Regions from separate parts of the Rhizobium sp. TAL182 genome, predicted to be linked through region 3. Evidence: predicted binding sites of a transcription regulator. Region 3 holds the regulator's gene; each other region holds the start of a gene.
The links. The regulator PhoB, encoded in region 3, activates phosphate uptake and scavenging genes when phosphate is short. The targets are predictions, from matches to a motif close to TGTCATNNANCTGTCAT.
Positions count from the first base shown of each region.

Region 1: a site for PhoB is predicted at 1,096-1,112, ahead of Tal182_RS19045 (esterase-like activity of phytase family protein). Genes of this name have one in related genera too.
Region 2: a site for PhoB is predicted at 884-900, ahead of Tal182_RS17205 (DUF1045 domain-containing protein). Genes of this name have one in related genera too.
Region 4: a site for PhoB is predicted at 1,002-1,018, ahead of Tal182_RS21295 (DUF2794 domain-containing protein). Genes of this name have one in related genera too.

Region 1 covers NZ_CP021024.1:3,796,244-3,798,445, forward strand. Annotated here, with positions in the region: gene Tal182_RS19035 (helix-turn-helix transcriptional regulator) at 1-14, shown strand, start outside; gene Tal182_RS19040 (NAD(P)-dependent oxidoreductase) at 83-1,066, shown strand; gene Tal182_RS19045 (esterase-like activity of phytase family protein) at 1,269-2,202, shown strand, end outside.
Region 2 covers NZ_CP021024.1:3,399,098-3,401,299, forward strand. Annotated here, with positions in the region: gene Tal182_RS17205 (DUF1045 domain-containing protein) at 101-808, opposite strand; gene Tal182_RS17210 (FAD-dependent oxidoreductase) at 923-2,101, opposite strand; gene mnmD (tRNA (5-methylaminomethyl-2-thiouridine)(34)-methyltransferase MnmD) at 2,100-2,202, shown strand, end outside.
Region 3 covers NZ_CP021024.1:554,481-556,682, reverse strand. Annotated here, with positions in the region: gene Tal182_RS02785 (GcrA family cell cycle regulator) at 177-710, shown strand; gene phoB (phosphate regulon transcriptional regulator PhoB) at 1,069-1,752, opposite strand; gene phoU (phosphate signaling complex protein PhoU) at 1,887-2,202, opposite strand, start outside.
Region 4 covers NZ_CP021024.1:4,275,210-4,277,411, reverse strand. Annotated here, with positions in the region: gene Tal182_RS21300 (thioredoxin family protein) at 1-727, shown strand, start outside; gene Tal182_RS21295 (DUF2794 domain-containing protein) at 1,041-1,442, shown strand; gene Tal182_RS21290 (GNAT family N-acetyltransferase) at 1,449-2,006, opposite strand; gene Tal182_RS21285 (Bax inhibitor-1/YccA family protein) at 2,113-2,202, opposite strand, start outside.

The DNA of each region.
Region 1 (2,202 bases), 1.2 Mb from region 3:
ACCCTCCTGCATAATTTATGCGTTGTCCGCAAATGCGGGTCTTTTGTAGCCTCTGCCGCGAATGGGGCGAGGAGACGACGCGATGACGATATTGGTGACGGGAAGCGCCGGCCACCTCGGCGAGGCACTGATGCGCAGCTTGAGAGCTCAGAGCCGGTGGGCGCGCGGCATCGACATCAAGCCATCGGCTTTTACCGATATGGTCGGCTCCATCAATGACCGTGGTTTCATCAGGCGGGCGATGTCGGGCATCAGCCACGTCATCCATGCCGCCACGCTCCACAAGCCGCATGTGGCGACCCATGGCAATCGCGATTTCCTCGACACCAATGTCGGCGGCACGCTGAACCTGCTTGAAGAGGCGACCGCCGCGGGCGTTGTAAGCTTCGTCTTCACCAGCACCACCAGCGCTTTCGGCGCGGCACTGACGCCGGTCGCCGGCGAACCCGCGGCTTGGGTCACCGAGGACGTGCTTCCTGTCGCGAAGAATATCTATGGCGTGACGAAGCTCGCTGCCGAAGGAATCTCGGAACTCTTCGCCCGCAAATCCCGCCTGCCTGTTGTCATCCTCAGGACGTCGCGCTTCTTTCCCGAAAGCGATGACGATCGCGAGATTCGCAACAGCTATTCGGCGGAAAATGCGCAGGCCAACGAGCTGCTTCATCGCCGCGTCGATATCAGCGACGTGGTCGGCGCTCATTTGCTGGCGCTCGAAAAGGCCCCGGCAATCGGCTTCGGCCGCTATATCATCTCGGCCACGACGCCCTTTCTACCGGGCGACGTCGCTGAGCTCAGGCGTGACGCGCCTGCTGTCGTCGAGCGGCTGTTTCCAGGTGCGAACACCCTTTACGCCGAATGCGGCTGGAAAATGTTCCCGACGCTCGATCGCGTCTACGTCAACGAACGCGCAAGGCGCGAACTTGGCTGGCAGCCGCGCTATGATTTCCGCTTCGTGGTCGATTGCCTGCGCGAGCGCCGCGAATGGCGAAGCCCGTTGGCGATCGATGTCGGCTCCAAGGGCTACCACGAGGAAGTGTTCGCCGAAGGACCCTATCCGGTCGATTAGGGCAATGAGCTGATTGCAGGCTCTGAGGGTGTCATCCAGTTATCACGATCCCATCCTAGACGTTTAGCCGGGATAGGGGGCGAAATCCGGGCGTGTTCCGTTCTGAGGAATCGATCCCGAAGCCGAGGAATGTCATTCGAAACGGTGTCCAGCTTGCGGGCGGGAACCGTTGCAGGAACGCTTTTGACCGAGAGGCTATTTCATGAAGAACGTCAGACCATATGCATCGCGGCTGTTCGCCGCAGTTCTCGCGACATCCGCCGCCATTCCCGTCATGGCAAGGGCGGAGAATTCCGCCGGTTTCGTCAATAAGGGCCTGGTCGGCGTCGGCCGCATTCCGGCCAACCAGCGCGATAAATTCGGTGAAACCTTCGGCTCCGGCTCCGGCATGGCGGTCGACGCCGCCGCCTGGAGTCGGGATGGCGCCAGCTATAAGGGCACGCTCTACCTTTTGCCCGACCGTGGTTACAATGTCGCCGGCACTGTCGACTACCACCCGCGCCTGAACACCCTCTCGATCATTCTGACCCCGACCGCGCCAGGCGCGGCTCCCGAGGCCGGCAAGGAGCAATCGGGCGTCGAGGCGAAACTCGTCGATTCCATGTTCTTTCTTGACGACAAGGGCGCGAACACGACCGGTCTCGACCCGGAATCCGGCGTCCGCGCCGCTGCGGGCAACTTCCCGCCGCTGCCGCAGGCGGCGAACGGCAAGATCGCCCTCGACGATGAGGCGATCATCCGCATGGCCGACGGCACTATGTTCGTCAGCGACGAATACGGCCCCTATATCTATCGCTTCTCCGCCGATGGCCACTTGCTTTCAGCCACCCAGCCGCCGAAGGCGCTTCTGCCGATGCGCAAGGGTGCGCTGAGCTTCGCCTCAAACAATCCCGGTCCCGGCGGGTCCGCTCCCGATCCGAAGGACCCCGAAACCGGCCGCCAGAACAACCAGGGTCTCGAAGGCATGGCAATGACGCCCGACGGCAAGTTTATCATTGCCGTACTGCAGTCGGCGGCCCGCCAGGACGGCGGCGATTCAGGCTCGACCCGCCAGAATACCCGCGCCATGATCTATGACGCCGCCGATCCCGATCATCTGAAGCTGGTGCACGAATATGTCGTGCCGCTGCCGGTCT
Region 2 (2,202 bases), 1.6 Mb from region 3:
GAAAGACGAAGGAACGGTATCATCCGCAGCCGGAATGTCGAGACGGAAACTGCACAGCAGGATTTCTCTTTTCGACACAACCACTTAGATCGACATCTGCTCAGGCGATCCTGCGCGCGCTGACCTTGCCCATCGGGTGGAGTGAATGAACGCGGAAGGGACCGCCAGTGCCCTCCTCGATCATCAAAGCCACATTCGAAACCATCACCGGCTCCCTCAGGACGGGCTCGAAGATCGTTCCCAGCACTGGCTCGATGCGGGACATATCGATCGCGTTGATGGGGCCTGTCACCGGCATATGGAAGCGGAACTCCTCCATCACGTAAGGATTGCCCCAACGATGCAGATTGGCGAATTGCGCCGCCGACAACCCATCGGGATCGCTTCGTTCGATATCGGCCTCACTCAGCGGCGCCCGGAAACGATCGAACTCCTGAACGATCGCCGAAGCCAGATACTGGATCTGCTCACAGGGGGCGCTCGGCATCAGGCTGTAGAAATTGCCGAGCCGGGCGATTTCGAGACGTGGAATCTGGAAAGGGGCGTATGCCCCGGCAAACCGCATGAGATCGCGCAAGAGTTGCGACTCGGATGCGTCGGCGGACAGGTGAAAAGGCGCCTTCAAAACACCGTGAAAACCATAGCGCCGCGGTACGGCGGTATAAAAGGCGATCTCATGGATGCCGAGGCCGCGGACGGCCGGAGGCTCCACCATATCGCCCGAAAACACGTTTCGGCCAAGCCAATTGGCGGCCATGAGCGACAGGGGATCGCTCGCCGGAGGCGTGAAGCAAATGGCATAGCGCATGCAATTTCCTCCATCAAGGAAGTGAGCACCGGTAAAATCCGGTGCTGCCGATGCGCAAGCAGATAGGTGATTTGCATGACAGAATAACGAAAGGCAGCTGTATCTAATTCACGTTTAACGTGAAGCGACCGCGATGTGGCTTGAAATCGCGAAGCTTTCCGGCAGCGGAAATTGGCAATCTCTATCGCCTGCGATACAAACCGCAGCCTCCGCCAGCCGATGAGCCAGCCCGAAACTGACCTTGAAACCGCCGGTCAGCGCGATCAGTCGGGGATGGATGGGGTGGCGGCCGATCATTGGATCGCGGTCGATGGCTTTTGGGCGAAGCCCCGCCCAACGTTCGATGACAGGGGCGCTGCGGAGCGCCGGCACGATCGCCCGCGCCGCCTCGATCAACGCGTCGAGCTGGGCATCGGTCGAGAGGGGGTCGTCGAAACGGTTTTCGCTGGTGCTGCCGATCGCCGCATGCCCGCCCTCATGCGCGACGACATAGAGTCCATCGAGGAAGATCGTCGGTAACGCCGGGTCGACATCTGCTTTCAACAGCGCCGCCTGCCCTTTCACCGGCTGGCCGAGCGGCTGCTTCAAGCCCGGCGTCAGCCCCTGCAGCACGGGAAAGGACCGATAGCCGGCGGCCAGGATGCAGCGGCCGAACGTGATGATTTCGCCGCCGATCTCGGCCGTCCCGCGATCGGGATTGAGATCGGCGACAACGGCATTTTCCATGATGCGCACCTGCCTTGCCCGCCGCAGGAAGGCGACCAGCGCTGAGATCAACGAGCGGGGCGCAACACGGGCGGCGAGCGTATCATGCACGAAACCGCTCTCGCCGGCAGAGGCCTCGACCCAGCCCTCGACATCCGGCCTGTCGAGCACATGCCAGTGGAAGCGGCGCTCGTCAGCCCGCCAGTGGCGCTCGGCATCTTCGGAATGGCCGCGGGCGATGCGGTTGAGATGCGGTTTCGGCAACGGGATCAGCCGCCCGGACCTGTTGTAGCCGGCCGAAAGCCCGGTTTCGGCTTCCAGCGCGGTGATTTCGGTTTCGAGCGAGACCAGCGCATCGAACTGGAATTGCTTTTTCTCCGACCACCGGTCCGGCATATGCGGCATCAGCGCGCCGAGCAGGCCGCCGCTCGCGCCTCCGCCCAATCTACCGGCGTCGGCGAGGATGGTGCTCATACCGCAGCGTTCGGCATGAACGGCCGCCCAGAGACCCATGATGCCGCCGCCGACGATCAGCAAGTCGCAAGAAGATTGACCGGACGCCGGTGCAGGACTATCGGCTTTTTCCATGAGAGACGTGAACCCCGATCAGATTGGCGCGGGCGCGCCGCAGCCGCTCGAATGGCGCGACGGCGATATGCCCTATTCCACCGCCTTTGGCGATCATTTTT
Region 3 (2,202 bases):
CCGGATTCCCGCGACTCTTGTCACGGAGTCAGCCTCACACTAGGTTAAAGTTCAATTACTAGACTGCATGCGGCGGAACTAGTCACCAAAATTGATCAAGCGTTTCTTGTTTCGGAGGCTTCCGGGACAACGGTGAGGGATTCTGCCATCACCAACGCAAAAGGTGGAGACAGGGCATGAACTGGACAGACGAGCGGGTCGAGAAACTGAAGAAGCTTTGGGCCGAAGGACTGAGCGCCAGCCAGATTGCTGCGCAGCTTGGCGGGGTCAGCCGAAACGCCGTTATCGGCAAGGTGCACCGGCTGAACCTGCCGGGTCGTGCCAAGGCCGGCGGCACGGCGACGGCGGCGCGCACGCCGAAGCGCAATACATCGGCACCGCGCGCGCCGAACTACGCCTCCCGGATCACCACCCGCACCGTGACCCGCCAGCAGGGCGCAACGATGCTGAAGGAAGAGATCGAGATCGAAACGGTCGAGGAAATGGAATACGTGCCGAAGGGCAACGTGGTCGTGCCGATTTCCCGCCGCCTCGGCCTGACGGAACTGACCGAACGCACCTGCAAATGGCCGGTCGGCGATCCGCTGAAGGACGATTTCCACTTCTGCGGCTGCGAATCCCCTGACAATTCGCCCTATTGCAGCTACCATCAGAAGCTTGCCTACCAGCCGATCAACGAACGCCGCCGGGCGGCAGCGCGCGTCAGCTGAGCGGGCGACATCGTCGAGAGTGAGAAACGGGCCGAGCAGCCCGTTTTTTGTGATTAGAGTGGGGAAGCGACCTTTGTGTTTGGCAGCAAAGCCGACCACGCATTCCGTCATCCCAGGGCTTGACCCTGGGATCCACGACCAGGCACTCGGCTTCGATAATTTCCCTGCATTTGAATGCCATCGCTCCTCCCGCAGCGCCAGCCGCATGGATCCCAGGGTCAAGCCCTGGGATGACGGAGGAGAGGTGGTGCCTGGATGACAGAGGTGAGGTGGTGCCCGCTCATACGCCGCGCCGGTGCAATGAAGGGCCTGGGAAAGGCTGCACCGGCGGGAACGCCGACCACACACTCCCTCAGCCTCAGGCTTCCATCGAATAGCCGGCGCCGCGGACGGTGCGGATGACGTCCTGCATGTTGGAGAAATTCAGCGCCTTGCGCAGGCGGCCGACATGGACGTCGACGGTGCGTTCATCGACATAGATGTCGTGGCCCCAGACGCCGTCGAGCAGCTGCGAGCGCGAGAAGACGCGGCCCGGCGACGACATCAGGAATTCCAGCAGGCGGAATTCGGTCGGGCCGAGGCGGACTTCGCGGCTCTTGCGATGAACGCGATGGGTTTCGCGGTCGAGTTCGATATCGCCGCATTTCAACACCGAGGACAGCACCTCGGGACGGGCGCGACGCAGCATCGCCTTGACGCGGGCGACGAGTTCGGGGGTCGAGAAAGGCTTGACGACGTAATCGTCGGCGCCGGTGGACAGTCCGCGCACCCGCTCGCTCTCCTCGCCGCGCGCCGTCAGCATGATGATCGGCAGCCGCTCGGTTTCCGGCCGCATGCGCAGGCGCCGGCAGAGTTCGATGCCGGAGACGCCAGGCAGCATCCAGTCGAGGATGAGGAGATCGGGCGTGCGCTCCTGAAGCCTGATTTCGGCCTCGTCGCCGCGCAGGATGGTATCGACCTCGAAACCTTCCGCTTCGAGATTATAGCGGAGAAGCACGCTGAGGGCCTCTTCGTCTTCAACAACTGCAACTCTCGGGATCATGCGTGTCCGTCTCCTCGCGCACGATCCTTAAACCGGGAGTGATTTAAGCAAGGGATCCCGCGCAAAATCAGAAATTGGCTGCGACCTCTTTGCGCGCCCGGACGGGCGCGCACGCAATGGCTGGTTCGGCACGGTTATTCCGTGGCGGCACCGACGGTATTGGCGCTGTCGTCCTTCGGACGGTCGCCTTCCGGCTGGGCGCCGGTCGCCATGTAGTAGATCGTTTCGGCAATATTGGTGGCGTGGTCGCCGATGCGCTCGATGTTCTTGGCGCAGAAGAGCAGATGCGTGCAGCTCGTGATGTTGCGCGGATCTTCCATCATGTAGGTCAGGAGTTCGCGGAACAGCGAGGTGTACATCGCGTCGATCTCGTTGTCGCGTTCGCGAATGGCGGTCGCCTTGTCGGCGGCGCGCGTCGTATAGACGTCGAGCACTTCCTTGAGCTGGACG
Region 4 (2,202 bases), 770 kb from region 3:
CTTGATTTCGCTGATCGCCGGCATTGCTTTTGCAGGCTCGCTGCATGCCGAAGACGGCAAGCCCAGAGGCGTCGTCGAGCTTTTCACGTCGCAGGGCTGCTCCTCCTGTCCTCCCGCTGATGCCGCCTTCCGCAAGCTGGTGAACCAGGGCGACGTCATCGCGCTCGCCTATCATGTCGATTACTGGAATTATCTCGGCTGGGCCGATACGCTGAGCTCCAAGGAAAATACCGAGCGGCAGTACGGCTACGCCAGGACGATGGGCCGCAGCAACGTCTATACGCCGCAGGCGATCGTCAACGGGCGCGGCCATTTGGCCGGCGCCGATCTCACCGGTATCAACAGCAAGATCGACACATACAGCATCGAAGGCAACGGGCTGACCGTTCCCATCAGCGCGGCGATGCGCGGCGACGAGCTGGAGATCAAGATCGGCGAAGGACAGGGCAAGGCCAATGTCGTGATGGTCTATTTCGACAAGGAAAAGACGATCGACGTCGAAAAAGGCGAAAACAGCGGCAAGAAGATCTCCTATCTGCACAGCGTCACCAATGTCGAAACCGTCGGCATGTGGGACGGCAGGGCGACCAGTCTGACGCTGCCGGCGAGCGTCCTGCAGCGACCGCAGCTCGAGGGCTGCGCGATTCTGCTGCAGTCGGCGACGGCCGACGGCGATCCGGCAGCGATTCTCGGCGCAACCGTGGTGATGGCGGGAAAAAATATCTGATATTTCGCCCGATGACGGGTGAAATGCCGGGCGGCCCGGCCGAGCGTATTCGGGGCTGGGGTTAAGGTCGATACGCTCCGCCGGGCCCTTTGGCGCGCTGGCGCCAAACCGGGATGCATAAATCCCCTGCAAATGAGGCGCTGTTTTGACTGAAATGCGGCACAGGGGAGAAAGCATTGCTTGGTCCCCAACGAAGGTGCCTGGACGTGCGGCGCTGCGGTACGGCCAAATGTGAGGGGCCGCACTCTTGCAATTTGCGGCGGCTCGGGCAAACTGTCACTCTCCTGTCACAAGCGGAGGCCTTGGAGACCTGATGACAGATCAGCCGGATTTGCGACACGGCGAAAGCCGCTCCGTCGACAATAGTTCCTCGGTCGTCGTCGATCTCAGGGAGTACAAACAAAGCAAGGATCCGCTTCCGGTGACCTTCCACCGGCGTGAGCTGGACGCGATCCTCTGGATCTACGGCCGCATGGTCGGCGAGGGGGAATGGCGCGATTACGCCATCGACCATCTGAAGGACAGAGCAGTCTTTTCCGTCTTCAAGCGCTCCGGCGAGATGCCGCTCTTCCGGATCGAAAAGAGCCCGAAGCTTGCCGCCAAGCAGGGCGCCTATTCTGTCATCAACGTCAACGGCATGATCCTGAAGCGCGGGCACGAGCTGAATCAGGTCCTCAAGGTGTTCGACAAAGCATTGAAACTCGTCGATAAATAATTCTCATCAGCCCGCAAACAACGAACCGGGATAGGTGGAGGGATCCGGATCGGTCGTCATGCCCTCGCCGAGGCTGCGCTGCATGAGCATCGTGTCCAGCCAGCGGCCGTGCTTGTAGCCGGTGCCCTTCATCAGTCCGACCTCCACAAAACCTGCCTTCAGATGAAGCGCAATCGAGGCCGGGCTCGCGCCGCCGATGACGGCTACCATCTGACGAAAGCCAAGCGCGGTGCAGCGGTCGATCAGCTCGACCATCAGTGCCTTGCCGATGCCACGGCCGCGGGCTTCGGGTGCCAGGTAGATCGAATTCTCCACCATCCAGCGATAGGCGGGGCGGGTGCGGAAGGCCGACGCATAAGCGTAGCCCAGGAGTTTCCCGACAGCATCGGTTGCGGCGACATAGGGATATTGCTGGCTGACGATCGCGGAAAAACGCTGGGCCATTTCGGCCTCGGAGGGCGGCGCAATCTCGTAGCTTGCAACGCCATTCAAGACCGAGTCACGATAGATCTCCGTAATGGCGGGGATGTCGGCTTGGGAGGCGTCGCGCAGGAGGAAGGACATCGGGCGGCAGGTCCATCGGAAGAGCAGGCTCCTCTAAAACCACCCCTGCGAAACCGGCGCAACAAAAAAGGCGGCCGAAGCCGCCTTTTCGATCTCAATGCGCCTGTTATCTGCGGTTGCCCATGAACTGCAGCAGGAACATGAAGAGGTTGAGGAAGTCGAGATAGAGCGTCAGTGCGCCCATGATCGCCTTGCG